3 regions of the Euryhalocaulis sp. genome follow, and region 1 is predicted to be linked to each of the others. Evidence: predicted binding sites of a transcription regulator. Region 1 holds the regulator's gene; each other region holds the start of a gene.
What was found. Region 1 encodes LexA, which represses DNA repair genes until DNA is damaged. Its sites were predicted from a motif close to ATGTTCCNCTTGTGTTCC; they were not measured.
Positions count from the first base shown of each region.

Region 1 (10,604 bases):
GCTGTGCGCAGCGGCCCGGGACCTTCTGGGCAATGATGCGTTGCGCAATGAAAAGCGCCGCCTGCTGCGGCAGACGGCGCTTGAAATGAAAGGCGATGGCGCGCCGCCGTCAGAGACCGCGGCCCGCATCATTCTGGAACTGATCGCCTAGCGGCTGGAGAGCGCCGTGTAGTCGCGCTCCGTAGCGCCGGTGTACAGCTGGCGCGGACGGCCGATGCGCTGGTTCGGATCTTCCAGCATTTCCTGCCACTGCGCGATCCAGCCGACCGTGCGGGCCAGCGCAAACAGCACCGTGAACATGGAAGTCGGGAAGCCCATCGCTTTCAGCGTGATGCCCGAATAGAAGTCGATGTTCGGGTAGAGCTTCTTCTCGACGAAATATTCGTCTTCCAGAGCGATCTTCTCCAGCTCCATGGCGATATCGAGAAGCGGGTCGTCCTTGATGCCCAGCTCGCCCAGAACTTCGTGCGCGGTTTTTTGCATCACCTTGGCGCGCGGGTCGTAGTTCTTGTAGACGCGATGACCAAAGCCCATCAGGCGGAACGGATCGTTCTTGTCCTTGGCCTTGTCGATATATTCCGGAATCCGGTCGACGCTGCCGATTTCCGCCAGCATCTTCAGCGCCGCCTCGTTGGCGCCGCCATGCGCGGGACCCCACAGGCACGCCACGCCCGCCGCGATACAGGCAAACGGATTGGCGCCGGAGGAGCCGGCCAGACGCACCGTGGAAGTGGAGGCGTTCTGCTCGTGATCGGCGTGCAGCGTGAAAATCCGGTCCATGGCGCGGACCAGAGTCGGGCTTACTTCGTAATCTTCTGCCGGCACGGCAAAGCACATGCGCAGGAAATTTTCGGCATAGCTGAGATCGTTGCTCGGCGTGATGAAGGGCTGGCCGATGTGGTACTTATAGGCGCGCGCCGCGATGGTCGGCATTTTCGCGATCATGCGGTGGCTCGCCACCATGCGCTGATGCGGGTCCGTAATATCCGTGGAGTCGTGATAGAAGGCGGACAGCGCGCCGACAGCACCGACCATGATCGCCATGGGGTGCGCGTCGCGGCGGAAACCATTGAAGAACTGGTCGAACTGGGTGTGCAGCATCGTGTGGTGCGTGATGCTGTCTGTGAATGTGTCCAGCTCGTCGCCCTTGGGCAGCTCGCCATTCAGCAGCAGGTAGCAGACTTCCAGGAAGTTGGACTGTTCGGCCAGCTGATCGATCGGATAACCGCGATAGAGCAGGGTGCCTTCATCGCCATCGATGAAGGTGATCTTGGATTCACAGCTGGCGGTAGAGGCGAATCCGGGATCGAACGTGAACGCGCCGGAATTCTTGTACAGGCCGCGTACATCGACGACGTCCGGACCCAGCGTGCCTTTATAGACGGGCAGAGTGACGTTTTCGCCCTTCAGGCCGATCTTCGCTTCGCCGCCTTCTTTGATATTGCTTTCCATTATTCGTCCTCGTTCTGATGTCTGCGGCCCGAAGCGAGCCTCTCAAATTCTTATATCTGGTCCGAAATCCGGCCCAGGGATTCATCGCGGCCAAGCGCGGCCAGCGTATCTGACAGGTCCGGCGCGGGCGCGCCGGCGGTCAGTACCGCCCGCAGCGGCGCTCCGACCTTGCCGAAACCAACGCCTTCTTCTTCTGCGAATGCTTTCAACGCGTCGCCGAGCGCCGGCGCCGACCAGTCATCCAGCGCGCCCAGCGCGTCTTTCAGACGGTTCAGCCGTTTTTTTGCATCGTCATTCAGAGATTTGGCGATCTTTCCCGTGATCTCAAGCGGACGCGATGCAAACAGAAAGGCGGTCTGGTCCGCCAGTTCATTGATGGTTTTGGCGCGCGGCTTCAATGCGGGCATGGCGGCGATCAGCTGATCGCGTTTCTGCGCGGGATTTTTAGCGGCACCTACGGTTTCCAGGCGCGCAATAACCAGATCGGCAAGACGCGCGTCATCGGCGTCGCGCAAATGATGCGCGTTGACGCTCGCCATTTTCTCCAGGTCCAGACGCGGCGCGGCCTTGTTGATCGCATCCAGCGCGAAGACCTTGATCACCTCGTCATCGGTGAAAATCTCCTGATCGCCGTGCGACCATCCAAGACGCAGCAGGTAATTGCGCAGGCCTTCCGGCAACATGCCCATATCGCGATACGCTTCAACGCCCAGCGCGCCGTGGCGCTTGGACAGTTTGGCGCCGTCATCGCCGTGAATCAGCGGCACATGGGCGAAAACCGGCTTGTCCCAGCCCAGCGCATCATAGATTTGCGATTGCCTTGCCGCGTTCACCAGATGATCATCGCCACGGATGACATGTGTGATACCCATATCATGATCGTCGACGACGACGGCCAGCATATAGGTGGGCGTGCCATCGGCGCGCAGCAGCACCAGATCGTCGAACGTCTTGTTCGCGAACCGGACTTCGTCTTGCACTTCGTCATGAATGACCGTTTCGCCGTCATCAGGGGCGCGGAACCGGACGACGAAGCTTCCTTCGCCAGTGTCGTTGCGGTCGCGCCAAGGCGATCGGAAGGCATGGCCGGCTTCGTGTGCTCTGGCGCGTTCGGCGTCGGCTTCCTCGGGCGTCAGATAGCAACGATAGGCGCCGCCGCGCTCCAGCAATTCATAGGCGGCTTCCGTATGACGATCCTGCTGTTTCGACTGATAGACGGGGGCCTCGTCCGGGGACAGGCCCAGCCAGTCGAGGCCTTCGTGAATCGCGTCCACCGCCGCCTGGGTGGAGCGCGCGCGGTCGGTGTCCTCGATACGGATCAGGAATTTTCCGTTGTTCGCACGCGCGAACAACCAGTTGAAAAGCGCGGTGCGCGCGCCCCCGATATGGAGGAATCCGGTGGGCGAGGGCGCGAACCGGGTAACGACGGTTTCAGACGGCATAATCTCTTTGAGCTGTTGATGCCTGAGCGGCTTTGGCGCGGTTGATACCATGCTGTCGGGGGGATGGATAGGCCGCGGACGAAGCTTTGCCGCAGTGCAGCGTGACCGCCTCGGACCGCTTCGTGACCGCTTTGCCAGCGCCGGTTTCGGCGTCGATCCCTGTATTGGTCCGCCGGTCTTTATGGGGCTTGGCGTTATCATTTTTATGACGCGCCCCGCGGCCTTGCCTGTGGCGGTTATCATGCTTCTTATTGCCGGCGCGCTCGGCCTGCGTCTGGCGGCGCGGCGGCGGGTTGAACACCTGGCCGCCAGCTGGGCGTTGGCGCTCCTTGCATGGGGTTTGCTGGGCTGGGGCGCCGCTGCGTGGCGGGTGGACCGCGCGGCGGCGCCCGTACTGCCAGAATATGAACGGGGCTATGATGTGGCCGGCTGGGTTAGCCGCGTCGATCCCGGCCGGCGGCCGGGCGTGGTGATCGAAGTGACGGCGATAAGCGGCGTGGACGCCCCGCCGGAGCGCATCCGGGTGCGCACGCCGCGTCCCGCGCCGTGCCTCGGCGCCGGCGTTTCCGGGCGCATGTCACTGACCGCGCCGCCGGGGCCGGCGACGCCGGGCGGTTATGATTTCTCGCGGCGCGCCTGGTTCGATGGCATTGGCGGGACAGGCTTCACCTATGGCGGCATGAACGCCGCCGATGTGGAAACCCGGGGCTGGCAATCTGTCAAACGCCGCATTTCACGAATTCGGGGGCGTCTGGCCGACCGCATTCGCGACGCCGCCCCGAGCGGGTCCGGCGCCATAATCGCCGCGCTTCTGACGGGGGAGCGCAGCGGGATCGACAATCAGGACGCCGAGGCGCTTCGCGCCTCGGGGCTGGGGCACTTGCTGGCGATTTCCGGCCTTCACATGGCGCTTGTGGGCGGGGGCGTCTTCTTCGTGATCAGCCTGTCGCTTGCGCTTATCCAGCCGCTGGCGCGGCGCTACGATATCCGGAAACCCGCCGCCATGGCCGCCATTGCGGCCTCGGCGGTTTATCTGGTCATTTCCGGCGCGCCAGTTTCCGCGCAACGCGCCTTCATCATGTTGCTGGTGGCCTTTCTTGCGCTCATTTTTGACCGCCGGGCCTTGACATTGCGCAATGTCGCGGTCGCCGCCGTGATCGTCCTGTTCTTCACGCCGGAAGCTTTGCTTGAGGCCGGCTTCCAGATGTCATTTTCGGCCGCTGCGGCGCTGGTCGCGGCGTTCGATTTTGCTCGGGAGCGCGGCTCCGGTCGCAGGCTTCCCGCGCCCATCCAGTTTTTCTCGTCACTGTCAGCGACAAGCCTGGTCGCGGGCGCTGCGACCGCCGCATTTGCGGCCTTCCATTTCAATCGCTGGGCGGCCTACGGGCTGTTTGCCAATCTCGCCGCCATGCCGTTCTTCACGCTCTGGGTTATGCCTGCGGCCGTCATCGGTCTGGCTCTGACGCCGATCGGGCTGGATGGCGTGTTCTACCGGCTGGCCGCTTCGGGAATGGACGTGGTCCTGGCCGTGGGCGGGAAAACGGCGGAAGCGCCGCACGCGCTGGCCTTTACAGCGGCGGGGCCCGGTTGGGCGTTGGGCTTGTACTCCGCGGGTTTCATTCTGCTTGTGGGCGGACGCCGGCTGGCGCGCGTCCTTGGCCTGTTGGTCATGGCCGCCGCAGGTCTGGCGTGGAGCACCGCGCCCAAGCCTTTTCTCTGGATTTCAGATCAGGGCGTTGTCGCCGTGCGGGAAGGAGATGAGCTCTATGCCTCAAGCCTGCGTAGATCCCGCTATGGCGTGGACCAGTTTTCGCGGCGCTTGGGACAGGATCCGGAAAAACCGGTCCACGACCTCAAAACCCGCATGAATTGCGATGCGGACGCCTGTGTCGGGCAAATCTCCGGTATGAAAATCAGCCTCATCGAGCGCAGACGATCGCTGAAAGAGGAATGCCGGCAAGCCGATCTGGTGATTTTTGAAGAGCCCGCCGCCGCGCGCAGTGCATGGCTTTGCCGGGGCGAACTTTACGACGCGGTCCGGCTGACCCGCGCCGGCGGCGTTGCATATTACCGCAAGGGTGACGGTTTTCAGATCAAAACAGCGCGGGAATCACGCTGGAAGCCGCCGAAACCCTAGTTGTAGCGGCGCAAAAGACTGACCAGCCGCCCCTGAACCCGCACCCGGTCAGGCCCAAAAATCCGCGTTTCATAGGCGGGGTTGGCCGCTTCCAGAGCGATGGAGTCGCCCTTTTTCCGCAGACGTTTGAGCGTGGCTTCCTGATCGTCGACCAGCGCAACCACGATTTCACCCGTCTGAGCGGTGTCACAGCGCCGGATCACGGCAAAATCGCCGTTCAGGATTCCGGCCTCGACCATGGAATCGCCCTCGATTTCCAGCACGTAATGCTCGCCATCGCCCATCATGTCCGGGGAAACAGCGATACGGTCCGTCTCGTGCTGGATCGCCTCAATCGGCGTGCCGGCGGCGATCTTGCCGAGAATCGGTACGTCAATCGATGAAGTCCCGCGGTCGATATAGGCGCCGCCGCCTTCAATCACGTTGGGTTTGAAGCCTTTTTCGCGGGCCGCCCCGGCCTCCACAGATCCGTCCGGCATGCGCAGGATTTCCAGCGCGCGGGCCCGGTGCGGCAGACGGCGGATGAAGCCGCGCTCTTCCAGCGCCGTGATCAGCCGGTGGATGCCCGATTTGGAAGCAAGATCCAGCGCCTCCCGCATCTCGTCATAAGAGGGCGGCACGCCATCCCGATCGAGGCGCTCTTTGATGAAGAGTAGCAGCTCTTTCTGTTTTTTGGTCAGCATGCGAACCCCAAGAACAAATCAGAAACGTCGACTATGTTCTACTTGTGTTCTTTTTGGGGGTCAAGTGCTTGAGCCGACTAGGCGAGGAGGGCGCGTGTCGCGCTTTCCACATTCTCTTGCCGCATCAGGTGTTCCCCGATCAGGAACCCGCGCGCGCCGGCGGTCCAGAGACGCTGTATATCACCGCTATGTCGAATGCCGCTTTCGCCCACGAGGAAGGAATCGGGGGGGGCCTGCGAGGCCAGTGATTCGGTCGTTGCCAGATCGGTCGTGAAGGTTTTCAGGTCGCGATTATTGATGCCGAGCAGGGGGCTGGAAAGCGTCAGGGCGCGGTCAAATTCGGCCTGATCATGAATCTCGACCAGCGCGTCCATTTTCCATCGCCTGGCTTCGGCGATGAGGTCGGCGGCGAGGGCATCATCCACCGCGGCGAGAATGACCAGGATGCAATCAGCCCCCAGCGCGCGGGATTCCGCGACCTGCCACGGGTCGAACAGGAAGTCCTTGCGTAACGCAGGAAGCGGCGATTCCGCTCTGACGGCCATAAGATAGGCGTCATCGCCCTGAAAGCTCGGCCCATCGGTCAGAACGGAAAGGCAGGCCGCGCCGCCTGATTCATAGGCGCGCGCCAATGCCGGCGGGTCGAAATCGGCGCGAATCAACCCTGCGGACGGGCTGGCTTTCTTGATTTCACAGATCAGGGCGGGCGTTCCGCTTTGTGCTTTCTCGCGTAGCGCGCGTTCAAAGCCCCGCGGCTGAGAGGCGGTTTTGGCGCGCGATTCGAGTTCGCTTGCCGAAATCGCCGCTTTGCGCGCCGCGATTTCTTCCAGCTTATAGGCCTTGATCCGCTCCAGCGCGTTCATGAGTTGGATATCGCAATCAGGGAATCCAGCGCGCCGCGCGCCTTGCCCTCGTCAATGGAGGCGAACGCCATCTCCACGCCGTCGGTCAGATTGTTCGCGATTTCCGCGATAACCAGCGCCGCGCCCGCATTCAGCGCCGCAATATCGCGATAGGCGGAGCGTTCCCCGGCCAGCAGCGATTCAATCGCCCGCGCATTGTGCACCGGGTCGCCGCCCTGCAGGGCGTCAGGCAGGGAGCGTTTCAGTCCGGCGGCTTCCGGGGTCACTTCGAAATGCCGGATCTGGCCGTCTTTCAGCTCCGCCACGCGCGTTGTGGAGGTCGTGGTCAGTTCATCCATTCCGTCCGCGCCATGCACCACCCAGACACGGGTGGAGCCGGTGCGGCGAAGCGCATCGGCGATCGGCTCCAGCCATTTGGCGTCATAAACGCCCAGAAGCTGCCGCTTCGCGCCCGCGGGATTGCTAAGCGGGCCCAGCAGGTTGAAAAGCGTGCGCAGGCTCAGTGAACGGCGTACCGGGGCGGCGTGTTTAAGCGCGGAATGATGGGTCGGCGCGTAGAGAAACCCGACATTCGCCTCGTCTATACAGCGGCCGACGACGGCGTGATCGGCCTCTATATTGACACCCAGCTCAGCCAAAACCTGTGATGAACCGCTTTTGGAGGACACCGCGCGGTTGCCATGCTTGGCCACCCGCGCTCCGGCGCCGGCGGCAATCAGCGCCGCAGCGGTCGAGATATTGAAGCTGCCCGCCGCATCGCCGCCCGTTCCGCAGGTATCAATGATGTCGTGCGGGGTCTCGATGCGCGTTGCGCGGGACCGCAACACACGCACCCCGGCCTCGATTTCGTCGACAGTCGCATCCAGAATTCGCAAGCCCATGAGGAAAGCGGCGATCTGGGCGTGGTCGGCCGCGCCATCCATGATTTCGCCCAGCGCGGCCTCGACATCCTCCGCGGGCGCGCGTCGCCGGTCGGCATAGAGGCCAATGCATCTTTGAACCGCGCTCATGCCGCCGCCTTTGCCTGGCTGAGGTTCAGGAAATTCCGTAACAGGTCATGCCCGTGCTGCGTGGCGATGGATTCCGGATGGAATTGCACGCCATGGACGGGACGGGTCGAATGGCGAAACCCCATGATTTCCCCGTCCTCGGTATCGGCGTTGACAATCAGCGCTTCCGGAAGGTTGTCCCGCTCCACCGCCAGGCTGTGATAACGCGTGGCCGTGAACGGGCGGGGCAGGCCGTCGAAAACGCCGGTGCCGTCATGCCGGATCGTGCTGGTCTTGCCATGCATGATGGTTTTGGCCTGCACCACCTTGCCGCCAAAGGCCTGCCCGATGGCCTGATGACCCAGACAGACGCCCAGTATCGGCAGGGTTTCCGGGGCGGAGCGGATCAGGTCCAGACAGATGCCGGCCTGGTCAGGGCTGCATGGTCCCGGAGACAGAAGAATCGCCTGAGGCTTCATGGCCAGCGCCTCGGCGGCGGTCAGCGCATCATTGCGGCGGACCTCTACGTCCGCGCCCAGCTCCAGCGCATAATGGACGAGGTTGTAGGTGAAGCTGTCATAGTTATCGATCATCAGCAGCATGGCGTCACTCGTCCGAAAAGCGTTGCGCTTCCGCGGCGGCGCGGAACAGGGCGGCGGATTTATGCACGGTCTCCATGCGCTCTGTCTCCGGGTCGCTGTCGATCACCACGCCGCCGCCGGCGCGCACGTGAAGCTTGCCGTCTTTTACCACGCCCGTCCGCAGGGCGATGCAGGTATCCAGTCCGCCGTCAGCGGCAAAATACCCGACAGCGCCGGCATATACGCCGCGTTCTTCATCTTCCAGTTCATCAATGATTTCCATGGCGCGGATCTTTGGCGCCCCTGTCACCGTGCCGGCCGGAAAGCCTGAAAGCAGGGCGTCGATGGAATCCTTGTCCTTGGCCAGATAGCCCTGAACGGTTGAAACGATATGCATGACGTGGCTGTAGCGCTCGATCGCGAATTTCTCGATCACTTCCACTTCGCCGGCCTCCGAAACGCGTCCGACATCGTTGCGGCCGAGATCCAGCAGCATCAGATGCTCGGCGCGCTCCTTTTCATCGCGCAGCAATTCCTCTGCATGGCGCTGATCCTCCTCCGGCGTGGCTCCGCGCGGACGGGTTCCGGCGATGGGCCGGATCGTGACCTTGTCGTTGCGCACCCGGACAAGGATTTCCGGGCTGGAGCCGACCACCGAAAAATCGCCAAAGCGCAGATGAAACAGGAACGGCGAGGGGTTGAGACGGCGCAGCGCCCGGTACAGGGCGAAACTGTCATGCGGGAAGGGGGCCTCAAAACGCTGTGAAGGGACAATCTGGAACGCGTCCCCCGCCTTGATATAGCGCTGGGCTTCGCCAACGATTTCACGATAACGCGCCTCGGAAGTGCTGCTTTCAGGCGTCACCTCCATCGGGATGAAAGCCTGCTTTGCGCGGTCCGGCGGCGTGTTTTTCAAGGCTTCCGCCGCGTCTTCCAGACGCGCCCGGGCCTCATCCAGAGCCTTGTCGGACTTGCCCTCCGGCCCCGCCGTGGTGGCCAGGGTAATCTCATGCGCCACATTATCGAATATCGCCACGACCGATGGCCGGATCAGAATGGCGTCCGGCACATCCAGGGCGCGGTTATTTGTCCGGGGGAGGTTTTCCGCCTCGCGCGCCAGCGCGTAACCCAGATAGCCGAACAGGCCGGTCGCCATGGGCGGCATTCCCTCGGGCAGCTCAACCCGGGTCTCCGCAACGAGACGGCGGAGCGAATCGAGCGGGCCATCCTCCTGACGCGCCTCCGGACCGCCATTGCGGCTGATGAAGGCTGTCCGGTCGCGGACCGTCCAGACAAGGTCCGGCGCAAATCCGATTGCGGAATAGCGTCCGCGCCAGTCGCCGCCTTCCACCGACTCCAGCAGGAAGGACATGCCCTCGCGCCCCGCCAGCTTTAGATAGGTGGAAACCGGCGTTTCCAGATCGTCGACAATATGGGCGTGGACAAGCTGCCGCTTTCCGGCGGCGTGGCGTTCGCGGAACGCCGCCGGATCAGTCGCCAGCCGGAGCGTCATTGCGGAACGTCGTCGCCAAGCGCGAAGGCGATCTGGTCCGGATAGGTTTTCACTTCATATTGCTGCTGCAGCGCCAGCTGGAATTGCGTCAGAAGGTCCTGCGCCACTTCATTGGCCATTTCTTCGCGAGACGGGCTTTCCGCGCCCGGATCCACACTGATTTCACGCAGCGCCGCAACGGCCTGACCGCCCTGTGCGGACGGGGCGGTAACCACCTCGCCGGGGGCTGCCTCAAACAGCGCGCCGACGAGCCGCGGACCCGCCGCGCCGGCCGTCTGGCCGCGCGTGACCGTTACCGATTCCACGCTGGCGCCCGCGCCGATATCGGCGGCAATGTCGGAAAAAGCCTCGCCGTTTTCGGCTCTCTCAGCGGCTTCACTGGCCACGGCTTCCATATTTTCCTGCAGCTGTTGCGACCGCCAGACCTGCTCGGCGGCGGGGCGCGCCTCAGCCAGCGAGACAAGCTCCTCTGCATTGACCCGGTCCACGCGCACCACGGCAAACCCCTGATCGCCCAGGTCCTCCAGCGCGCTGGTTTCTCCCTCCTGCATCTGGAAAGCCAGTTCCAGCACTTGCGGGGCCGCCATAAGCTTGGCGAAGGTTTCGCCTTCCGCGCCCCGGCCTTGCCGTGTCACGGGGAGGTAGGACATGGCTACGATCTCCGCTTCCGTGGCGGCGTCCTCGATGGGCGCTCCGGCGCCGCGCGCATCCTCGAAGGCGCTAATTGCGTCATACATGTTTTCGATGGCCGTATCGGCGGCCAGTTCGCTCCGCAATTCGTCGCGAACGTCCTCGATGGCCGGGGTTTCGGCGTCCACGGCGGCGGTGACATCGACCACAGACCACCCAAAACGCCCCTCCACAACGCGCGCAGGGTCCTCGGCGGACATGGCGAACAGGGCGTCCGCAATTTCGCTGTCGACAATATCGTCCGCGCTTGCCGC
Region 1 covers NZ_JACESD010000002.1:94,531-105,134, forward strand. The annotation lists gene lpxB (lipid-A-disaccharide synthase) at 1-151, shown strand, start outside; gene gltA (citrate synthase) at 148-1,452, opposite strand; gene gltX (glutamate--tRNA ligase) at 1,503-2,894, opposite strand; gene H2040_RS01060 (ComEC/Rec2 family competence protein) at 3,100-5,031, shown strand; gene lexA (transcriptional repressor LexA) at 5,028-5,714, opposite strand; gene trpC (indole-3-glycerol phosphate synthase TrpC) at 5,792-6,577, opposite strand; gene trpD (anthranilate phosphoribosyltransferase) at 6,574-7,587, opposite strand; gene H2040_RS01080 (anthranilate synthase component II) at 7,584-8,168, opposite strand; gene trpE (anthranilate synthase component I) at 8,173-9,660, opposite strand; gene H2040_RS01090 (peptidylprolyl isomerase) at 9,657-10,604, opposite strand, start outside.

Region 2 (10,604 bases), on a different contig from region 1:
CCGGAGACGATGTTGCTGGTCGCGTTCCGGTTCAGAGCCCAGCACTCCTGCGAAGACGCAGAGCAGACCGGGCGTTCCTCACCATAGGACACCGTGGACAGACGCGAGGGATCGATCCCGCGCGACACCAGATAGTCCTTCGCCGAGTTGGCGCGGCGCGCCGCCAGGGCGAGGTTGTATTCGCGCGTGCCGCGTTCGTCGGCATGGCCGCCGACCAGAACGGTCACGTTCGGATATTCCTGAAGCCAGGCGGCCTGACGGTCGAGCGTCGCGCGGCCTTCGCTGTCCAGCTGATAGGAGTCGAGTTCGTAGAAAACGCGGTCGCCCGCATTCTCGACGAAATCGGCTTCGGTTCCGGGAACCGGACCGCGATCGATATTGGCGTTGGGATCGCCGCGATCAGTGGTCTGGGGCGGTTGAGACGGCGTGGTATCCACCGGCTCGTCTTTTTTGGCGCAACCGGCGGCCACGAGGGCAGCGGCGGCAAACAAGGCAATCTGGAACTTCATGGGATTCCCCTTGAACAAAAAACTTTTCTTTCGGGCGAGCGTCTGCACGGCATCCGTCAGCCCCGTCAACGTTGCGATCCGGGCAACCGGACCGCGCGCTATCGCATTACGCCGTGCGCGCCCTTCCAGAACGGCATTGTACGCGAGAAACGCAACGGAGTTCCAACGATTTCTATAAATTCCCTTTTCAGGCGAGTGTCAGTCCAGCAGCGGCGACCACGCCGGATCGGAGGCCGAGCCGGGCGTATTCACCCGGCGCAGGTTCTGACCGGTCAGATCAATGCTCCAGATGGAGGGTTCGCCGCCCCGCTCTTCACGCCAGAACATGATCACCCGGCCATTGGGCGCCCAGGTGGGGCCTTCGGCGCGGAACCCGTCGGCCAGCAGGCGTTCGCCTGACCCGTCGGAACGCATGACGCCAATGGCGAACCGGCCGCCCGTAATCTTGGTGAAGGCGATCAGGTCGCCGCGCGGAGACCAGACCGGGGTGGCGTAGCGCCCCTCGCCGAAACTGATCCGCTCCACGCCCGAACCGTCGGCGTTCATGATGTAGAGCTGCTGCGAACCGCCGCGGTCGGATTCAAACACCACGCGGTCGCCTTCCGGAGAGAAGGTGGGAGAGGTGTCGATGGACTGGCCGAAGGTGAGGCGCGTCATCTGGCGCGAGCGCAAATCCATCACATAGATGTCGGTATTGCCGGCCTCCTCCAGCGACATGACCACTTTCGATCCGTCGGGAGAGAAGCGCGGGGCGAACGTCATATTGCCGATATTGCCCAGCGTCTCGTGGCGGCCGGTTTCGATATCGAACAGATGGATCTGCGGCTTGCCGGTGCGGTAGCTCATATAGGTGATCATCTGGTTCGACGGCGAGAAACGCGGCGTCAGCACCGTATAATCGCCGCTGGTCAGGAACTGCATATTGGCGCCGTCCTGATCCATGATCGCCAGGCGTTTCACGCGATTCACCTTGTCGCCGCTTTCGGAGACAAAGACGATGCGGGTGTCGAAATACCCCTCTTCGCCGGTCAGGCGCTTATAGATCTGGTCGGAGACCTTGTGCGCGATCCGCCGCCACAGATCGGGCGTGGCGGTGAAGGACAGGGCCAGGATTTCCTCCTCGCCATAGACGTCCCACAGGCGGAAGGCGACGCGCATGCGCGACTCTGACTGAAGCTCCACTTCGCCGGTCAGCAGGGCCTGGGCGTTGATCAGCCGCCAGTCCTGAAAGCGCGGGCGCACATTGAAGTCCTGGATGTCCTCGACGAAGGCCTCCTGAGAGATCGGCTCGAACAGGCCGGACCGCTCCAGATTATTGGTGACCACGCCGGCGATATCGGCGCCCAGATCGGCGGCCTCCGGCGTATCGCCCATGAACGGGTCGACCGCGACGGGCAGCGGATTCAGGTGGCCCTTGTTGATGTCCACTTCGATCTGGGCGTGCGCGGGCGCAACCACCAGAAGGACCGGGAGGAGGACAAGCATCAGAAAGCGTTGCATGGACATCTCTCTCATCGTTTCGCCGCCAGACGGGCGGGCAATGTGTAGCGCAGTCAGTTCGACGCGTCGAAGTTCATCGTGATCTCGCGCCAGGCGGAATATTTGTCAGCAGGAAGGAAAGAATATGGCGCGCACTGTTGCACCGCGCGCACAGCCCGCTCCCCCGCCAGCCGCAGATACGGATCGCCTGACAGGCGAATCCGGTTGGCGTTCAGAAGCTGCGGCTGGGAGGCCAGCGTGCCGTCCCGGTTGAGCTGAACCCGCACGGAGACCGCCAGTTCTTCCGGATTGGGCGCGTCCAGCGGCGCGCGCCAGCATTCCAGCATGCGGCGGCGCAGGGCGTCATATTCGGAAATCGTCATGTCGGTGCCGAGCCCGGCGGCAGGGCGCGCCTCCTCGGCGCGTTCGGGCGGGGTGTCGCCGGAATCCTCGCGCCGGTCGGGGGGGCGCTGCTCCTCCTTGGCCTTGTCGACCAGCGAGGCGATGCGGTCCAGATTGAACTCTTCCTTTTCCGGTTCGGGCTCGGGTTCGGGCTCAGGCTCCGGTTCAGGTTCTTCCTCAACCGGCTCCTCGTCCGGGGCGTCGATGACTTCCGGCTCGGCCTCGGGCTCTTCCTCGACCGGCTCGGGTTCGGGGGCCGGAGCTTCCTCGACCTGTTCGGCGGGCGGCTCCTCGTCCGGGGTTTCCTCGACGGCCGGCTCCGGTTCTTCCACCGGTTCGGGCTCCTCGTCCTCCACCGCGGCGCGGATATTGGTCTCCTCGCCGATTGTCACCAGCTCGATCGGGACCACCGGCACGGGGGAATCGTCCACCGTCTTTGCGGCATAGGGCAGCGCGATCAGCCCGCCGGTGATCAGCACGGCGTGCCCGATAATGGATAAGGGCAGTCCGGCGCGCATCGGTCCTTATTCGTTTTCGGTGGTTTCGGTCGGGTCTGTGACCATGCCGATATTGGTGAAGCCCGCCGAATTCAGCCGCGCCATGACGCGCATGACCTTGCCGTATTCCACGGCGTTGTCGCCGCGCACGAAGATGCGCTCCTGATAGCCGGCCTCCGACATGGCGGAGAGACGCGGCACCAGTTCCTCCATCGGGATTTCGGTCTCCTGAAGGAAGATCGTTCCGTCCGGCTGGATGGTGATGGTCAGGGGTTCTGAATCCGCCGACAGGGCCTTGGCCTCTGTCTTTGGCAGGTCCACCGGCACGCCGACCGTCAGCAGCGGCGCGGTGATCATGAACACGATCAGCAGCACCAGCATGACGTCGACCAGCGGCGTGACGTTGATTTCGGCCCGGGGGCGAAAACGTCCGCCGCCGCGCCCGCGCGGTTGATGCGTGACTCCGGCTCCCATCAGCGCCGCCCGTGGATGCGGCGGGACAGGATCGCCGACAGCTCGTCCGCATAGCCTTCAAGACGCACGGCGTATCTGGAGATGTCGGTGGAGAACTTGTTGTAGAAAATCACCGCCGGGATGGCCGCGACCAGGCCCAGCGCGGTGGCGAACAACGCCTCCGCGATGCCGGGCGCAACGACGGCGAGATTGGTGTCGCGCGAGGCGGCGATGGCGCGGAAAGAGTTCATGATGCCCCAGACCGTGCCCAGCAGGCCGACAAACACCGACACCGAGCCGATGGAGGCCAGCGCGCCGAGACCGCTTTCGAGATTGGAAATCTCCCGCTGCACGGCGACGTTCATCACGCGGTCGATGCGTTCCCGCAGGCTCAGCATCTGGCCTTCGGAGGTGGAGTCCTTCGATTCCCGCCATTCGGACATGGCCGCGGCGAAGACCCGGCTCATCGGGTCGCGCGGCTTGGCGGCGAAGGTGTTGTCCAGATCGTCCAGAGAGCGGCCGGCCCAGAAATCATCCTCGAACCGGCGCGCCTTGCGGCGCAGGCCCATCAACTGGAACTGCTTGTCCAGAATAATAGCCCAGGACCAGATCGAGGCGAGCGCCAGCCCGATCATCACGGCCTTGACGATAATATCGGCCCTGAAAAACAGGCCGATGAACGAATAGTCGGCTTCGCCGGGGCCGAGCGCGGCGGGTCCGGCGGCGGCCAGCATCAGAATGTCCATCTAGGCGGGTCTCCCCATGGTTAATTCTCTCGCGAGTCGCGGGTTATTCTTGGGCCGCCGCGCGCCCGGTCAAGTTCAGCTTCGTTTCGCGGCTGATTATGACGATTTCAGGACGGATCGGGCGTGGCGGATTATCTGTTCGCTTACTGTTGCAGGAAGGCGACGCGGACGTCCTGCAAAATCGATGCAAGCCGCCTCCACGCTCCCTTCCATCAGCATGGCCTCTTTCCGCAGGATACGCTGCTCCATCTTCAGTCTCGCCCCGCGCGCATCGACCAGCCGTGTTTCCACAATCAGGGCGTCGTCGATCCGCGCCGGGGCATGGAATTTCAGGTTCGCTTCCCGGATGGCAAAGCCCAGAGGCGGATCAAGTTCCGCCAGCGCCGCATGCGCCACGCCTGCGCAGCGCAGGAAATCGGTGCGGCCGCGCTCCATGAATTTCAGATAATTGGCGTAATAGACAACGCCGGTGAAATCGGTGTCCTCGTAATAGACCCGCACAGGCAGGCGGTGCAGGCCGTCTTCGATCCGGCCCTGAGCCGGCTGCTCTTTTCCGCTCATTGTCTATTTCTCGCCGAACAGGCCGGCCTGCGGGCCGCTGGCCGGCGGGGTCAGGCCCATATGTTCATAGGCGCGGGGGCAGGCGACGCGGCCGCGCGGGGTGCGCATGACAAAGCCTTCGCGCACCAGAAACGGCTCGATCACTTCCTCTATGGCGTCGCGCGCTTCCGCCAGCGCCGCGGCCATGGTCTCCACGCCGACGGGGCCGCCGCCGAACATCTCCGCCAGGGCTTTCAAGTAGCGGCGGTCCTGCCGGTCCAGCCCGATAGCGTCCACGCCCAGCCGTTTCAGCGCCTTGTCCGCTTCGGCGCGGTCGATCATCTCCGCGCCGTCGCTTTCGGCGAAGTCGCGCACGCGGCGCAGCAGGCGCCCGGCGACGCGCGGCGTGCCGCGGGCGCGGCGGGCGATTTCCAGCGCGCCTTCCTCGCTGAGCGGCGCGCCCAGCTTGCGCCCCTGCCGGGCGACGATATGGGCCAGCTCCTCGACTTCATAAAAATCCAGCCGCACGGGCACGCCGAACCGGTCGCGCAGGGGCGTGGCCAGAAGCCCGGCGCGGGTGGTGGCGCCGATGAGGGTGAAGGGGGCCAGGCCGACTTTCACCGAGCGGGCGGACGGCCCCTCCCCGATAATCAGGTCCAGCTCGAAATCCTCCATCGCCGGATAGAGGACTTCCTCGACCGCCGGGTTGAGGCGGTGAATCTCGTCGATGAACAGGACGTCGCGCGGCTCCAGATTGGTCAACAGCGCGGCGAGGTCCCCCGCCTTGGCGAGGATCGGACCGGAAGTGGAGCGGAAATTCACCCCCAGCTCCCGCGCCGTGATCTGCGCCAGCGTGGTCTTGCCAAGGCCTGGCGGGCCGGAGAGCAGGACATGGTCCAGCGCCTCGCCGCGATTGGCGGCGGCGCGCACGAACACTTTCAGATTGCCGACCGGATCGCGCTGGCCGACGAATTCATCGAACGTTTCAGGGCGCAGCGCCTTGTCGCGGCCGTCATCGTCCTGACGCTCGCCGGATATGAGGCGGTCTTCCTCGCTCACCGGGCCAGCTCTTTAAGCGCGGCTTTCAGGACGGCGTCGAGTTCGGGGTCATCGCCGGCGTCCGCCAGCGCCTCGGCCACGGCGCGCTGGGCGTCGGTGCGGTCATAGCCGAGATTGGTGAGCGCCGAGACGGCGTCCAGCCGCACGCCAGAAGCCGCGGCGGCGGGCGAATTGGGCGCCGCGCCTGGCCCAGAGGGCGCGGGCGCGGCGGCAAGGCCCCGCCCGGAAGGCGGCGCCTTGTCCTTGAGTTCGGATACCACGCGGGCGGCCAGCTTCTTGCCGACGCCATGGGCGCGGGACACCGCGCCGGCGTCTTCCAGCGCGGCGGCGTTCATCAGGTCGTCCGGGGTCAGGACGTCGAGGATCGCGGCGGCAACCTTGGATCCAACGCCCGGCACTTCCTTCAGGCGGGAAAACCAGGCGCGTTCGCCCTCGCTGGCGAAGGCCCAGAGCTTGAAGGCGTCCTCTCGCACCTCGGTCTCGATATGCAGCTCCGCCGCCGCGCCGATCTGGAGATTGCGGAGCGTCCGCGCCCCGGCGAACACCAGATAGCCGACGCCGTGGACATCCAGGATCGCCTCGCCCTCGCCGATCGTGTCGACGACGCCTTTCAGCTTGCCGATCACGAGGCGGCCGCCAGACGGTCGCGCGTCAGTCCGGTGTGCGCATGGCAGATCGCAACGGCCAGCGCATCGGCCGCGTCCGCCGTCGCGCGGCAGCCGGGCAACAGGACGGAGACCATGGAGGCCACCTGGCTTTTCTCCGCGCCGCCCGTGCCGACGACCGATTTCTTGATTTCCCGCGCGGCGTATTCGGCCACCGGCAGACCGGCGCGGGCCGGCGCCAGCAGCGCCATGGCGCGGGCCTGCCCCAGCTTCAGGGCGGACGATGCGTTCTTGGCCATGAAAGCTTCCTCGACGGCGGCGTGATGGGGCGCGTGTTCGGCGATCAGCGCATCCAGCGCGTCAAACAGCACACAGAGCCGGTCGGACATGGCCGCATCGGTCGGCGGCGCGATGACGCCATGGGCGACATGGGTCAGCCGCGCGCCCTCGACCGTGACGACGCCCCAGCCGCACCGGCGCAGGCCGGGGTCCACCCCCAGAATGCGAATCGCTCCCCGCATGCGGCCATCATAAACGAGAACGTAAAGGAAACGTCGATAGGCGCGGCGGAGATTTCAGCGCGGACGCGCAGCGCGGGTCAGGTCAAAATGAAAGAGGCCGCTTTCGCGGCCCCGTTTCTTCGCCTGACATGTAAAAGCGTAATGCCTAGTGATTGCGGTATTTCTGGACGCGCGTGGTGCGCAGGCCCGCGAGGCCGTGATCGTCCAGGCTGCGCTGCCAGGCGAGGAATTCCTCGACCGTCAGGCGGTAGCGGGTGCAGGCGTCCTCCAGGCTGAGGAGGCCGCCACGGACCGCGGCGACGACTTCCGCCTTGCGGCGGGCGACCCACCGGCGGGTTTCCGGCTTGGGAAGATCAGCCAGGGTCAGCGGGCTGCCATCGGGTCCCATAACGTAATTTTCTGTTCGGCGCGGATTCATGGTCGGTCAGCCAATTCCCTTGTTTGTTATGACGTCTGTCTTACCCCAAGCGTCCTAACAATCGGCTAAAGCAATCATCGACCATCGAGTCGATTTGTTAGCTTAATCATATGGTTAACGCCGGCTGAATCGGCTCAGCCGGCGTCTTCCATGCCCCCTCAATTACCGCTTCATCCGGATCAGCTCGTCGAGCATCTCGTCGGCGGTTGTGATGATTTTCGAGCTGGCCGAATAAGCCCGCTGAGTCTTGATAAGATTGGCGAATTCGGTCGCCAGATCGACGTTCGACGCCTCCAGAGTCGCCGAAGAGATTATTCCGGCGCCGCCGGTCTTGGGTACCTTCAGGGAGAAGTCGCCGGAGTCGCCGGAGATGCGGTAAGCGCCGCCGACTTCGGAGATCAGCCCGTTAGGATTCGGGAAGGTCGCCAGCGGCAACTGATAAACTTTTCGCACCACGCCGTCGCCGAAGGACGCCACGACGAAGCCTTCGTCATCGATGGAGATGGACGGATTATCGTTGAAGGCCGAGCCGTCAATGGCGGTGGAAACCAGCACGGACGGGCTGTCGAACTGGGTCAGGCCGCCGGTTTCGCCTGGACCGCCGAGATTCAGCGCCACGGTCTGGGGCGATTCCACGCCGGTGGAGGCCGCCCAGGGAATGTCCAGAGACGCCGGAAGCGTGGTTCCCCCCGCATCGATCTGGCCGTTGGCGTCGAACGTCACGATACCGGTCGCGATCTGGCCGTCGACCAGCGGCGGCGCGCCATTCACGTCGCCCGGCGGATCGGAATAGACCTCGACATGCCATTCGTTCGGATTGGCGCTGGATTTCAGGAAGGCGAGATTCAGCGTGCGCGAACCGCCCTGGGAGTCGTAAACGGTGATGGTGCGCGTGAAGTCCGGATCCACGGCGCCGGAGGCCATGTTGTTGGCCGTGGCGGTGGCGTCATAGGTGGCTTCCGCGGCGCTGATCTCTGTCGAGGCGCGCAGATTGGCGTTGATCTTGACGTTGCTGGTGGCCTCCGCGACGCCGGAGATGGAGCCGATGTCCACCGGCTCGAGCGCGGTCAGGTCGGACGGGTTCGCCGTGACGCTGCCGTCCGGATTCACCGGCCAGCCTTGCAGATAATAGCCCGAGGAATTCACCAGCAGGCCGCTTTCATCGACATTGAAGGAGCCGGCGCGGGTGAACAGGTAGTCCGAAGCCTGCCCGGTGGAGGCGGTCGGGCTGACCACGAAGAAGCCGGCGCCGGAAATGGCGAGGTCGGAGCTGTTGCCCGTGGCGGTCAGCTGGCCCTGCGTGTTCACCAGCTGGCGCGTCGTGGATTTGACGCCGCCCGCGGAATAGGAGCTGGAAGCCGAGGAATCGGCCTGGAACAGAGAGTCAAACAGGGTGTCGGTCCGCTTGTAGCCGACGGAGTTCACGTTCGCGATATTGTCCGAAATCGCGGCTAGGGCGCTGGAGTTTGCGGCCAGGCCGGTCGTTCCGGCGAGAAGCGCAGAGTTGATGGACATTGGAGAGTGCTCCCTTTGTTTGTGTCCTTATGTGAGGGAGCGCGTTTTGCGCTTTGTTTTCATTTCGCTCCCGTTTCCGGCGTTCTTGCCGATGGGGAGCGCCGGCCGTTTATTCAGGCGGCCGGGTCTTCAGTGGCGGGGGCTTGCGTCTCCCGCAAATCCTTGACCGATCCGAGCGCGACGCGAAGGTCGCCGATCAGGAGGGCCGGCTCGGCCCCCGTGAAATCGGCGCCGGTGACGCGGCCCGTAACGGTGGTTCTGGCGGTGATCTTGTCGCCGTCCTCGTTCAGGGCGGTGACCTTCATCGTGTAGACGCCGTCTTCCAGCGGGTCCCCGTTATTGTCGGTTCCGTCCCAGACAAATTCGTGATCGCCGGATTCCAGCGCGCCTTCAGTCTCGAAGACCACGCGCCCCTTCTCGTCGGTCACGACCAGCTTATTTTCGGCCGCGTCCTGCGGCAGGTTGTAAGACCATTTCGCCTGGCCATCGATCAGCGGGGCCTGGTTGGAAAACACCGTCGCCTCGCGGCCCAGATAGCTGGCGGTGGAGCCGAAAGCGGCCGCGTATTGCAGGCCGATCATCGTCTCCAGGCTTTCATTCTGCTTGATCTGCTGCTCGACGCCGGAGAACTGGACCAGCTGGGTCATGAACTCGGTCGATTCCAGCGGATTGAGCGGGTCCTGATTCTTCATCTGCTCGGTCAGCAGGGTCAGGAAAGTCTCGAAATTATTGGCCAGAGACGCGGAGGCGTTGGTGGCGCCCGCCGCCTGTCCCTGTGATGCGATGCCGCCGATATCCATGGGGGCCTCCTTAGATCCTGACGCTCATGCCGCCGCGGGCGGCAAGGCGGAAGCCAAAGGCGTCCACGCTGCGCTCGGCGGGGGTTTCAGTCCGGGATGCGGCCTCGGCAGCGCCTTCAGCCGAGGCGATGGCCGGGGCGTTCGATCCGCCGCCCTGCCGCTGCGATCCGAATTGCCCGCCGGCATTATCCTGACGCAGGCCGAACTGCAGGCTGTCCTGCTGCAAATCCAGACCGGAATCGGCCAGGGCGCGCTCCAGCGCGCGGGCGGCCTGTTTCAGATCGGTGAGCGTTTCGGGGCGCTCGGCCAGCAGAATGGCATGGGCTTTCTTGTCGGCGCCGATTTCCAGCCGCACCTCGACCTTGCCCAGCTCCGGCGGATCCATGCGGATCTCGAAGCGGCGGGAGCCATTATTGGCCTGCCGCGCAATATCCTTGGCCATGCGCGCCACGGCCGCCGCATCGACATGCGGACCCGGGCGGGTCTGAGCCTGTTGCGTGGCGGCGCTGCGATCGGCGCGGGCGCCATCGGCGGCGCGATTCATCGTGTCCATCGCCCAATCGCCTTCGGGGTCGGCCATCTGACCGCCATCACCCAGCTTTTCACCCATCGCGGCGGCCGCGACGGCGGTTTCCATGACAGGGGCCACGGCGCCGGGAGTCGTTGCAGATGGCGCGGAAGCCGCTGCCGTCTGGGGCGCGCCTGTTTCCGCGCCACGATTGGCGCCGGCGGACTGACCGCCCGCGCGTTGCGCGTTCGCAGCGGCGTGGGCGGCGGCCAGCTGGGCGCCCGGCGTGGCGGAAGCCGCGCCCGTCGCGCTCTGGCGAATGGAAAGATTGAGCTTGCCGGCATCGGCGTCACCGGCCGCCGCGGCCGCCGCCTGGGCCAGGGTCCTTGCCGACTCTCCGTTCGACTGCGGGGCGGATTGCGCCACGGTCTGAGCGGTTGCGGATTTCCCCGCCCCGGCCGCCGATTGTGCATTGGCGGCGGACGGGTCAGCCTTGACAGAAACGGCGTCCGGCGCGGTCCGGCCCGCGCGGCTGCCAAAGCGGGATTCTAT
Region 2 covers NZ_JACESD010000005.1:54,152-64,755, reverse strand. The annotation lists gene pal (peptidoglycan-associated lipoprotein Pal) at 1-509, opposite strand, end outside; gene tolB (Tol-Pal system beta propeller repeat protein TolB) at 708-2,015, opposite strand; gene tolA (cell envelope integrity protein TolA) at 2,063-2,908, opposite strand; gene tolR (protein TolR) at 2,915-3,361, opposite strand; gene tolQ (protein TolQ) at 3,361-4,086, opposite strand; gene ybgC (tol-pal system-associated acyl-CoA thioesterase) at 4,183-4,647, opposite strand; gene ruvB (Holliday junction branch migration DNA helicase RuvB) at 4,651-5,685, opposite strand; gene ruvA (Holliday junction branch migration protein RuvA) at 5,682-6,311, opposite strand; gene ruvC (crossover junction endodeoxyribonuclease RuvC) at 6,308-6,811, opposite strand; gene sciP (CtrA inhibitor SciP) at 6,957-7,229, opposite strand; gene H2040_RS02315 (flagellar hook protein FlgE) at 7,392-8,744, opposite strand; gene H2040_RS02310 (flagellar hook assembly protein FlgD) at 8,858-9,544, opposite strand; gene H2040_RS02305 (flagellar hook-length control protein FliK) at 9,555-10,604, opposite strand, start outside.
Region 2: ruvC (crossover junction endodeoxyribonuclease RuvC) is a predicted target of LexA. The motif match lies at 6,828-6,845, and genes of this name have one in related genera.

Region 3 (10,604 bases), on a different contig from region 1:
AACAGGCCGGTGATGAATGTATCGGGCAGGCCCAGGGAGCCGACCGTGTCCCACACGCCCAGAAAATCCACCCGCAGACGCGGCGGCGGATCGGCCTCGGCCTTCCGGTGCGCGATATCGCGGTCGTTCAGTATGTGATCGGCGGCGTAGCGGGCGCGGAATTCCAGCGCCTTCTCCCCGTTCGGGTGCCCGGCCTCGCTGCCGTCGCGATACAGCGCAATCGCCTCGTCCACGCGGGAGGCGTAGCGCCGCTGGATAATGCCGCAATTGCGGATCAGGCCGCACAGGCTGCGCGCGGTGAAGGCGCCCCGCGAAAAGCCGAAAACGTATATCTCGTCGCCCGGCTGGTAATTGAAGATCAGGAAGCGGTAGGCGTCCTCGATATTGCGCAGCAATCCCTTGCCGGTCGCCCCGCCGATCATCTTGTCGACGCCCTTGGCGACCGCCGTGCCCGATCCCACCCCGTCATCGTAGAAAACCAGTTGCCGCACGCCGTCACGGGCCACCGGTTCAACGGATTCGGCCAGTTTCACGACATTGGTCGCAAAGCGGGAATCCAGCCGGTTCCACGTTCCGTCGCAGAAGATCGCCAGCCGCGCCATGGGGGAAGAATACCCTCGATGGGCGACCGCCGACAGGATTTTTCTATCGTGGGTTAAATAACGGCGTGAAATTCCGGCATGGCTGCAGTTTTAGCCCCTAGCGGACGCCGGATTCGCTTCCCATGTGCGTTGAACCAAAGCCGGCGTCCCTCCCCCTATAGAAGCCGGCGACCCCCTGCCGTTGCGCCCCCCAATAGGCAACGGTGGATTCGGCGGCCGGGCCATGACGCAGTCTCCCCCAAGGCGCGTGGTCCGGCCGTCATTCTTTATAAATGGCCGCGCCTTATCGTTTCCCCGGCAATGAACCGCGAAACGAAAGAAGGCGCGCCATGTCCCAGTCAAACGGCCTGATAGAGATCAAGGTGCGCCAGATGTTGGCCGGCGGCATGGTGGAAGGCCTGATCCATGTCCCCGTGGAATCGGTGGACTGGTTCGGCAGGATTGATGAGCGCGATATCGTCTGCGTCCGCGGCGAGAAATTCACCGTGAAGGACATCGCTCAATTGTCGGAAGATATGAAGGCGGCGCGCGGCGGGGCCTAGTGGGCCTGACCCTCGCGCATGGAAAACTCGCCCTTGCGGATGCGTTCGGGCAGGGATTCCGCCATTTCCGCCACCGGCTCCTCGCCATAGGCGTCGATCATGTCGGTCAGCGCGGCGAAGATGGCGGCGGTGGCGATGTGGTCCGGCTCGCACCCGTCGCCCAGCGCGTCGTCCCAGGCGTCCAGGATGCGGTCCAGCGCGATGGATTTCTGTTCTTCTTCCACCACGCGCCCGTCATTCCCTTCATAACGGCCAGCTTTCGGCATTGAATGCTCCCACAGCGTTTTGTCCGCAAAAGACAGTCGGCGCGAACGCGCCTCAAAGGTCAAGCGACAGTTTGAATTCAGCCCTATAGATAGGGATCGCCCAGTTGTCTCGCCAGATCGGCGCCTGTGCGCGACAGCGTCTGTTCCTCAGCCTTCATTTCGGCGCCGCACCGCGCATACCGGCGTTCCTGATAGCGATAGCCGTCATTGAACGCCTCGATCATCGCGTCCCGCAGGCGATAACGCTCGCCCGCCTCCAGCTCCAGCAGCTCAACCATGCGGTTCCGCCAGTACTGGGAATCCCGCCCCTCGCAGGTCAGGCGCAGATAATGCGCCCCGCCAATCGTCTCGGCCAAGGCGATCAGCAGGCTGGAGCGCACGACTTTCGGCTGCGCCGGCGCTTCGTCCGGCTCTGGCGCTTCGGCCTGGTTCTCCAGAACGCGGTCATAGCGTTCCTGCGCCCATCCGGGCGCGGCCAGCAGCGTCAGGGCGGTCAGCCCGGCGAGGATTTGAAAAACGCGCTGTTTCATCGCGCGCAACCTAACGCCGGGACCCTGAACCGTCTCTGACTGATTCATGAAGGATGCGGCGCGCCTGTGCGATCACCCGCACGGTTTCCGACCACAAATCCAGCGGCGCCAGCGCGTCCGGCGCGAAGAAGCGCGCCCGGTCGGCGTCATCGCCGGGCCGCGGTTCGCCGCTGATCCAGCGCGCGGCATAATCGGCCAGCACGTAATGGCTGCCGGGGTCGATGCGGTCGACCACATCGATCAGGCCAATCACCTCGATCTCGCAGCCGGTTTCCTCGCGCACTTCACGGGCAACCGCCTCGATGGCCGTCTCGCCGAACTCGATCTTGCCGCCGGGCAGGGACCAGCTTCCTTTCAGCGGGGCGCGGCCGCGCCGGATCAGCAGCACGTCATCGCCGCGGAACACCACCGCGCCCGCGGCCGCCACGGGCCGGGTCATGACCGCGCCCTCTTGCCACGCGACGCGAACACGCCAGTCTGGGCGCCATGATTGATCCGGTGGATGTGCGCGCGGCCTGGAAACCTGTCATGCGCCTGTGGTGGCGTTTCAAGCGGCCGATGACGCTGGGCGTCCGCGTGATCGCCGCCGATGAGCAGGGGCGCGTCGCCCTGATCCGCCATTCCTACGCCCATGGCTGGCACCTGCCCGGCGGCGGGGTGGAGCGCGGCGAGACGGCCATCGAGGCGGCGGGCCGCGAAGCGGCGGAGGAGGCGGGCGTTCATCCCGAAACCTTGTCGCTTTTCGGCGTCTATTCCAACCATGCCAGCTATCGCGGCGACCATGTCATCGTATTCCGCGCCGATTCCTGGCGCGCGGTGGATCCGCTGGAAGGGTTCGAAATCGCCGAACGCGGCTGGTTTTCCCCTGCCCGATTGCCCGATGATGTTACAAACGGAACAAGGCGGCGGCTCGAAGAGGCCTTCGCGGGCCGGGAGGTCTCGCCGCACTGGTAGGGGAGGCTTGTTCGCATGGCGAAAGTGCTCGGCATCGGCGGCGTGTTTTTCAAGTGCAAGGACCCGGCGGCGCTGGCCGCCTGGTATCGCGACCATCTGGGCTTTGACGTAACTGACGGCTGGAACGGAACGGCCTTCCAGCCGTCCGAGGATGACGCGCCGGACCTGCGTATTGTCTGGGGTCCGTTCAAACAGGACACCGATTATTTCCAGCCGTCCGGGCGGGAAGCCATGATCAATTTCCGTGTCGACGATCTGGAGAGCGTGCTGGAAAAGGCGCGCGCCGGCGGGGCCGAACTCGCGGGTGAAATCGAGTCCTATGATTATGGCCGTTTCGGCTGGTTCATCGACCCGGAGGGCTACAAGATCGAACTCTGGCAGCCGATACAGACCGGGGCCTGACACCCGTATTCATTAAGCGCCGGCCTTGGCGAAAGCGCCCCCGCTACTCTTGTAAATAAATGAGCGTTCATTTATTAAGGGGCATGAGCGTAGCCGAAAAAACACCGAAACCGGGCTGGCGCCGCCGCCCGGAAGCCCGCCCGGACGATATTCTGGACGCCGCGCTGGACGCCTTCGTGAAAAAGGGATTTTCCGGCGCCACGGTGGCGGAGATTGCGCGCGGGGCCGGGCTGTCCCAGGGCGCGCTCTATCGTTATTTCCCGTCCAAGGAAGACATGCTGCGCGCCCTGATCCGCCGCTCCGTCACGCCGGTCGCCGCCCACGCCGCCAGCCTGATGGAAAATGCGGAGGACGACCCCGCCGGGGCCTTGCGCATGGCGGTCAGCTTCATGGGCGAGGCAATGAGCGATCCGCGCCGCTTCGCCGTGCCGCGCCTGATCATCGCGGAAGCCGGAAATTTCCCTGAACTGGCGGAATTCTACCGGGAAGAGGTGATCGAGGTCGGCCTCGGCGCGCTGCAGCGCCTGATCCGCGCTGGCGTCACGCAGGGCCAGTTCCGCGATGTCGATCCGCAGGCCGCGGCCCGCTCTATCATCGGCGGGTTGATGCTGCACATGGTCTGGATGACCACGTTCGCCCGCGCCGATGACCCGCCGCTGCCCGGCAACATCATGGCGCAGCATCATCTGGACATCATACTGAACGGGATGCGCGCCGACGGGGGCAAGCCCAAATGATCCGCGCCGCCATCCTGCTCGCCTGTCTCGCCCTCGCTGCTTGCGGCGCCAGTGATGACGGGGCCCTGCTGGGCTATGCCGAAGGCGATTACCGCTATCTCAGCCCCCGCGAACCGGGCCTGATCACCACGCTGGACGTGGCGGAGGGCGACCGCGTGGAGCAAGGCGCGCCGCTGTTTTCCGTCGACGCCGAACGCGCCCGCCTCGCCGTGCAGGAAGCGCAGGCCCAGCTCGCCGCCGCCCGGTCGCGCCTGGCCGACCTGCAGCGCGGCGGCCGCCCGGAAGAGGTGGAGGCCGCGGGCGACCGCCTCGCCTCCGCCCGCGCCGATCTCGCCCTGGCGCAGGAAGAATATGACCGCGCGCAGCAACTGGTTGCGCAGGACGCCGCCCCGCAGCGCCAGCTGGACGAGGCCGAACGCGCCCTCGGCGTCGCCCGCGCCCGGGTGCAGGAACTGGCCTCGCAGCGCCAGCTCGCCGCGCTGCCCGCCCGCGAGGACGCCATTCAGGCCGCCGGGGACGAAGTTGAAGCGGCTGAAGCGCGCCTCGCCCTGGCCGCCGAACAGCTCGCCGACCGCTCTTTCCGCGCCCCCGCGCCCGGCCGGGTGCAGCGCATATTCCGCCGCCCGGGCGAGGCCGCTTCCCCCAACGCCCCGGTCCTCTCCCTGCTGCCGGACGACGCCATGCGCCTTGTCTTTTTCGTACCGCAGACCGAGCTTGCCCGCGTCACCGCCGGTCAGGGCGTCAGCGCCGCGTGTGACGGTTGTCCGGCCGGTCTCACCGCCGAAATCGCCTTCATCTCCACACAGGCCGAATACACCCCGCCCGTCATCTTCAGCGAGACCGAGCGCGCCAAGCTGGTCTATCGCGTCGAGGCCATTCCCGAAGACCCCGCGCGCTTCCATCCCGGCCAGCCCGTCCAGGTACGGCTGGACCGATGAACGCCGCCGAACCCGCCATCCGGGTCGAGGGTCTGACCAAAAGGTTCGGCGACTTCACCGCCGTCGATCATCTCTCCATGAGCGTTCCAAAGGGCGTCATCTATGGCTTTCTCGGCCCCAACGGATCGGGGAAAACCACCACGATCCGCATGATGTGCGGCCTCCTCACCCCGGACGAGGGGGAGGGAACCGCGCTCGGCTACGACATCCTCACCGAAGGCCGCCGGATCAAGAAGCGCGTCGGCTACATGACCCAGAAATTTTCGCTCTATGAGGAACTCAGCGTCCGCGAGAACCTCAATTTCATGGCCCGCATGTATGGCGAGGCGGACGTGCGCGCCCGCGTCGACGCGGTGATGGCGGAATACGGTCTCGCCGACCGCGCGAAACAGCTCGCCTCCCAGCTCTCCGGCGGCTGGAAGCAGCGTCTGGCGCTGGCCGCCTCCATGATCCACAAGCCGGACCTTCTGCTGCTGGACGAACCCACCGCCGGCGTCGACCCCGCCGCCCGCCGCCATTTCTGGGAGCGGATACATGACATGACGGCCAGCGGCATCACCGTTCTCGTCTCCACCCATTACATGGACGAGGCGATCCAGTGCGACCACATCTGCTTCATCCACAAGGGCCGCAAGCTGGTCGACGCCCCCGCCGCCGAAATTCCCGAACGCTCCGGCCTCGTTACATGGCGCATCAAGGGTCCGGACCTCGACGATCTGGCGAAGGAGCTGCGCCGGCTCGCCCCGGTCGAACAGGTTGCCCGCTTCGGCGACGCCCTGCACGTCTCCGGCAAGGACGCCGGCGCGCTGGCGCGCAGTCTCGCCCCCTACAAGGACCGTGAAAATCTGGAGCTGCGCGAGAGCGAGGCGGGCCTCGAAGAGGTCTTTATCCACCTGATTGAGCAGAACCGCGATGACGCGGCGCAGGCGGCCTGAGGCGTCATGTACTCCTTCAGCCGCATATTCGCCGTCCTGAAGAAAGAACTGGTCCAGATGCGGCGGGACCGGCTGACCTTTGCGATCATGATCATGATCCCGATCGTCCAGCTCACCCTGTTCGGCTACGCCATCAATACCGACCCGCGCCACCTGCCGACCCTCTTGGACATCCGCGATGACGGCCCCTTCACCCGCGCCATCGTCTCCACCCTGCACACCTCCACCTTCTTTGACGTGACCCGCGTGGTCGGCTCGGCGGCGGAGGGCGACGAGGCCCTGAAGACCGGCGCGGCCGATTTCGTGGTCATCATCCCGGAAGGGTTCGAGCGCGCGCTGGTCCGCGGCGAACGCCCGCAGATCGTGGTGGAGGCCGACGCCACCGACCCCGTCGCCGCCGGCGGCCCGGTCGGCGCGCTGCCCGTCCTGCTGGACCGCGCCCTCTCGCCGCTGATGGAGGAAGCCGCGCTGGCCGCGCCCGACCCCCCGCCCTGGGACCTTGTCGTCCATCGCCGCTACAACCCGGCCGGCGTCACCGCCTACAACATCGTGCCCGGTCTGCTGGCGGTCATTCTTACCATGACCATGGCCATGATCACCGCCATCGCCATCACGCGGGAGCTGGAGCGCGGCACGATGGAGACCCTGCTGGCCACCCCCGCCAGACCGATGGAGGTGATGATCGGCAAGATCCTGCCCTATGTCGGGGTCGGTTATATCCAGATCGCCATATTGCTGATCGCGGGGGTCGGCCTGTTCGGCGTGCCCTTCACGGGCGGCCTCGCCCCGCTTTTGCTCGGGGCGACCGTCTTCATCGTGGTTAATCTGGCGCTGGGCTTTCTCATCTCCACGCTGGCCCGCACCCAGATGCAGGCCATGCAGATGACCTTCTTCTTCTTCCTGCCCTCGATCCTGCTGTCAGGCTTCATCTTCCCGTTCGAGGGGATGCCCCTGTGGGCGCGCTGGCTGGGGGAGGCTCTGCCCACCACCCATTTCATCCGCTTGACTCGCGCCGTGGTGCTGAAAGACGCCGGCTTTACCGACATCGTCAATCAAATCTGGCCGATGCTGATCCAGCTCACCGTCATCACCACCATCGCGGTCAACCGCTACCGCCAGACGCTGGACTAGGAGTCTTCGCCGCCCGGCAGGGCGCCGGCCTCGTGCGCGTCTTCCTCGTCGTCTTCGTGATGCGACAGGGCGGTCAGCTTGTCGGGCAGGGACTTGCTGGTTTCCGCGCCCATCTCTTTCAGCATCTCCGCCTGACGCACCAGGTTTCCGCGCCCGGTGGAGAGCTTCTTGCGGGCGTCGTCATAGGCGTTGCGCGCCCGGTCGATATTCAGCCCGACCTTCTCCAGATCCTCCGCGAACCCCGCGAATTTCTCGTACAGCGCCCCGGCGCGGGAGGCGATCTCCTGCGCGTGGCGGTTCTGGTTCTCGATCCGCCAGAGATTCTGCACCGTCCGCAGCGCCATCAGCAGCGTATTGGGCGAGGCGATCATCACATTGTTCGACGCCGCATAGCTCTGGATCTCGCTGTCATGCTGGATCGCCAGCGACAGTGCGGATTCAATCGGTACGAACAGCACCACGAAATCCACCCCGCCATAAAGCTGGGCGTAATCCTTGGCCGACAACCCCTTGATGTGGTTGCGCACCGAATTGATGTGGCTTTTCAGGTGCGCGTTCCGTTCCGCCTCTTCCTCGCAATTCACACAGCGCTCGAAACTCAGCAGGCTGACCTTGGAGTCGATGACCAGCTTCTGCTCGTTGGGCAGGTTCACAACCACGTCCGGCCGAAGCCGGGTTCCGTCCTCGGCCGTGTGGGCGGTGTTCTGGGTGACGAATTCCTCGCCCTCGCGCAGCCCCGATTTCTCCAGGATCGTTTCCAGGATCATCTCCCCCCACGCGCCCTGCTGCTGGGTGGACCCTTTCAGCGCGTTGGTCAGGTCGGTCGCTTCCTTGGAAATCTGCCCGGTCTGTTTTTCCAGCTGCTCGAACATATGGCGCAGGGTCGTGGTCTGTTCGGTGCGCGTATGGCCGTCTTTCTGGAACGCCGTCTCGAAATTCTTGATCTGCTCGCGAAGCGGGTTCAGCAGCATCTGGACCTTTTCCTGATTGGTCTCGGCGAAGGTCCTGGACTGCTTTTCCAGCGCCTGATCGGCCAGCGTCTTGAATTCCTTTTCCATGTCCTGCCGAAACGCGATCAGGGTCTCCACCTTCTCCTGATGCGCCTTCTCGCGCTCCTCGGCGCGGGAGCGCAGCGACTCCAGATCCTTCTCCGCCTGATGCAGCCGGGCTTCGCTCTGGTCCAGCTTCGCGCGGATATCGTCGGCCTGCCCGGCCTTCACCGCGGCCTCCCGCAAATCGCCTTTCGTGCGCGACAATTCCTCGCGCGCGGCGTTCGCGCGCCGCGAGGTCAGGACAAAAACGATCAGGGCGGCGAGAAACGCGCCGGCGAGGAAGGCGGCAACGCCAATCAGGACAGGGTCGGTCATGCGTTCTTTGTCCCCGATTCGTTCCGTTCCCGCCATTGCCCGCTGCCAATGGCCGGGAACGCCGTCATTCCGCGCCGCGTTTCAGACGCCGCTCAATAATTCATATGAGGGACCGTAAAAGCCATGTCCGATATCCAGCCGATCATCCCCGGCCGCCCGGCCCCCGATCTCGCGGTTCCGCTGGTTGGCGGAGGCCGGTTCTCCCTGCGCGACCAGTCGATCGAGCATTTCGCCCTGATCAATGTCTATCGCGGCAAGCATTGCCCGATCTGCAAGAAAACCATGCAGGCCTGGGACAAGCGGGCCGATGAGTTAAAGGCGCGCGGCCTCTCCGTCCTGTTCCTCAGCGCCGATGACGAGGAAACCGCCGAGGCTTCGGTCAAGGAATGGGAGATCGAGAATCTGAAGGTCGGCTGGGGGTTCGAGCTGGCAGAAGCGCGCAAATGGGGCCTGTTCATTTCTCAGACGATCAAGGACGGCGAGCCGGAATATTTCACCGAACCGGGCCTGTTCCTGATCGATCCGGAGTTCGCGCTCTACGCCTCTTTTGTCCAGACGGTCCCGTTCGCCCGCCCCGGCCTCGACGATCTCCTCAGCGCCATCGACTTCGTGGCGAAGGAACGCTACCCCGCGCGCGGCAAGGTCGAACACGTTCCGGACTAGACGCCGCCCGCGCTTTGCGGGCATGTCGGGGCGGTCATGACCGCGCCTGTCCTCAACGCCGCCGATCCGGCCGCCATCGCCCGCGCCGCGGAAATTCTGCGCGGCGGCGGGCTCGTGGCCATGCCGACAGAAACGGTTTACGGACTGGCGGCGGACGCCTCGAATCCACAGGCCGTCGCCGGGCTCTATTCCGCCAAGGGCCGCCCGCGCTTCAACCCGCTCATCGCCCATGTCGGCGGCTTCGAGGAGGCCGCGCGCCACGGTCAGGCTTCAGGTCTGGCCGAACGGCTGGCGGCCGCGTTCTGGCCCGGCCCGCTCACTCTCGTCCTGCCCGCGCGCCCCGATTGCGGGGTCTGCGATCTCGCCCGCGCGGGTCTGGATACGGTCGCTCTGCGCGCCCCGGCGCACCCGGCCGCGCAAAGCCTGCTGGCAGCGTTTGGCGGCCCGCTGGTGGCCCCCAGCGCCAACCCGTCAGAGACCATCAGCCCCACCACCGCGGCTCATGTCGTGGAAGGGATGGGCGAGGCGATCGACCTGATCCTGGATGGCGGCCCCTGCCGCGTCGGCGTGGAGTCCACGGTGGTCGCGGTGCGCGGGGAGGGCGCAACCCTGCTCCGCCCCGGCGGCCTCTCACGCGCGGAGATCGAAGCCGTCTCAGGCCCGCTGGCCGATGCAAAACCAGGCGAGACCGGCTCCCCCGGCATGTTGCGACGCCACTATGCGCCGAACGCCCGCCTGCGCCTGAACGCCAGCGCCCCGGAAACGGGGGAGGCGTATCTGGGTTTCGGCCCCGGCGCGCCGGACGGGGCGCTGAACCTCTCGCCCGAAGGCGATCTGGCCGAGGCCGCCGCGAACCTGTTTTCCTGTTTGCGGCGTCTGGACAGAGAAACCGGCGCCATCGCGGTGGCGCCGGTTCCCGAGGCGGGGCTGGGCGAGGCGATCAATGACCGCCTTCGCCGCGCCGCCGGTTAGCGATTTTTATTATTCAGCCGCGTCGCCCATCAGGCTGCGCATCTGTTCCAGATAGGCGATCCAGGCCTTGCGCCCGGCCGGGGTCAGTTTCGCCGTGGTCAACGGCTTCCGACCCTCGAACTTCTTGGCGATCTCCACATATCCGGCGTCTTCCAGCTTGCGCAGATGCACCGAAAGATTGCCGTCCGTCGCACTGGTCTGCGCCTTCAGGTCGGCGAAGCTGGCCGCCCCGGCGGAGGCGAGATAGGCCATCACGCCCAGCCGCAGCCGCCCGTGGATCACCTCGTCCAGATTATCGGCGTTGAACTCTGGCATCGGTCTATACCGTCGTGCGCGGCGCCCGCGCCAACTGGTAGAGCCCCGACACGCCGGCCGTCGCCAGCACGAAGCCCGCCGCAACCAGATAAAGCACGCTCTGCCCGATCAGCAGGCCGGAAATGACGGTGGCCGCCGCGCAGATCACCGCAAAGCCCAGCATCACCCGGTCGCGGGAGAACCGCCCCACCGCATAGAAGGCGATGGTGTAGCAGGCGAACGCCACGCCAAGGATGGTGTCGAAGGCGGC
Region 3 covers NZ_JACESD010000011.1:8,893-19,496, forward strand. The annotation lists gene H2040_RS04485 (T6SS phospholipase effector Tle1-like catalytic domain-containing protein) at 1-602, opposite strand, end outside; gene H2040_RS04490 (hypothetical protein) at 932-1,144, shown strand; gene H2040_RS04495 (hypothetical protein) at 1,141-1,410, opposite strand; gene H2040_RS04500 (TIGR02301 family protein) at 1,494-1,940, opposite strand; gene H2040_RS04505 (NUDIX hydrolase) at 1,951-2,379, opposite strand; gene H2040_RS04510 (NUDIX domain-containing protein) at 2,427-2,894, shown strand; gene H2040_RS04515 (VOC family protein) at 2,910-3,296, shown strand; gene H2040_RS04520 (TetR/AcrR family transcriptional regulator) at 3,380-4,033, shown strand; gene H2040_RS04525 (HlyD family secretion protein) at 4,030-4,971, shown strand; gene H2040_RS04530 (ABC transporter ATP-binding protein) at 4,968-5,906, shown strand; gene H2040_RS04535 (ABC transporter permease) at 5,913-7,037, shown strand; gene H2040_RS04540 (DNA recombination protein RmuC) at 7,034-8,404, opposite strand; gene H2040_RS04545 (redoxin domain-containing protein) at 8,528-9,067, shown strand; gene H2040_RS04550 (L-threonylcarbamoyladenylate synthase) at 9,104-10,039, shown strand; gene H2040_RS04555 (winged helix-turn-helix domain-containing protein) at 10,049-10,354, opposite strand; gene H2040_RS04560 (hypothetical protein) at 10,359-10,604, opposite strand, start outside.
Region 3: H2040_RS04540 (DNA recombination protein RmuC) is a predicted target of LexA. The motif match lies at 8,412-8,429, and genes of this name have one in related genera.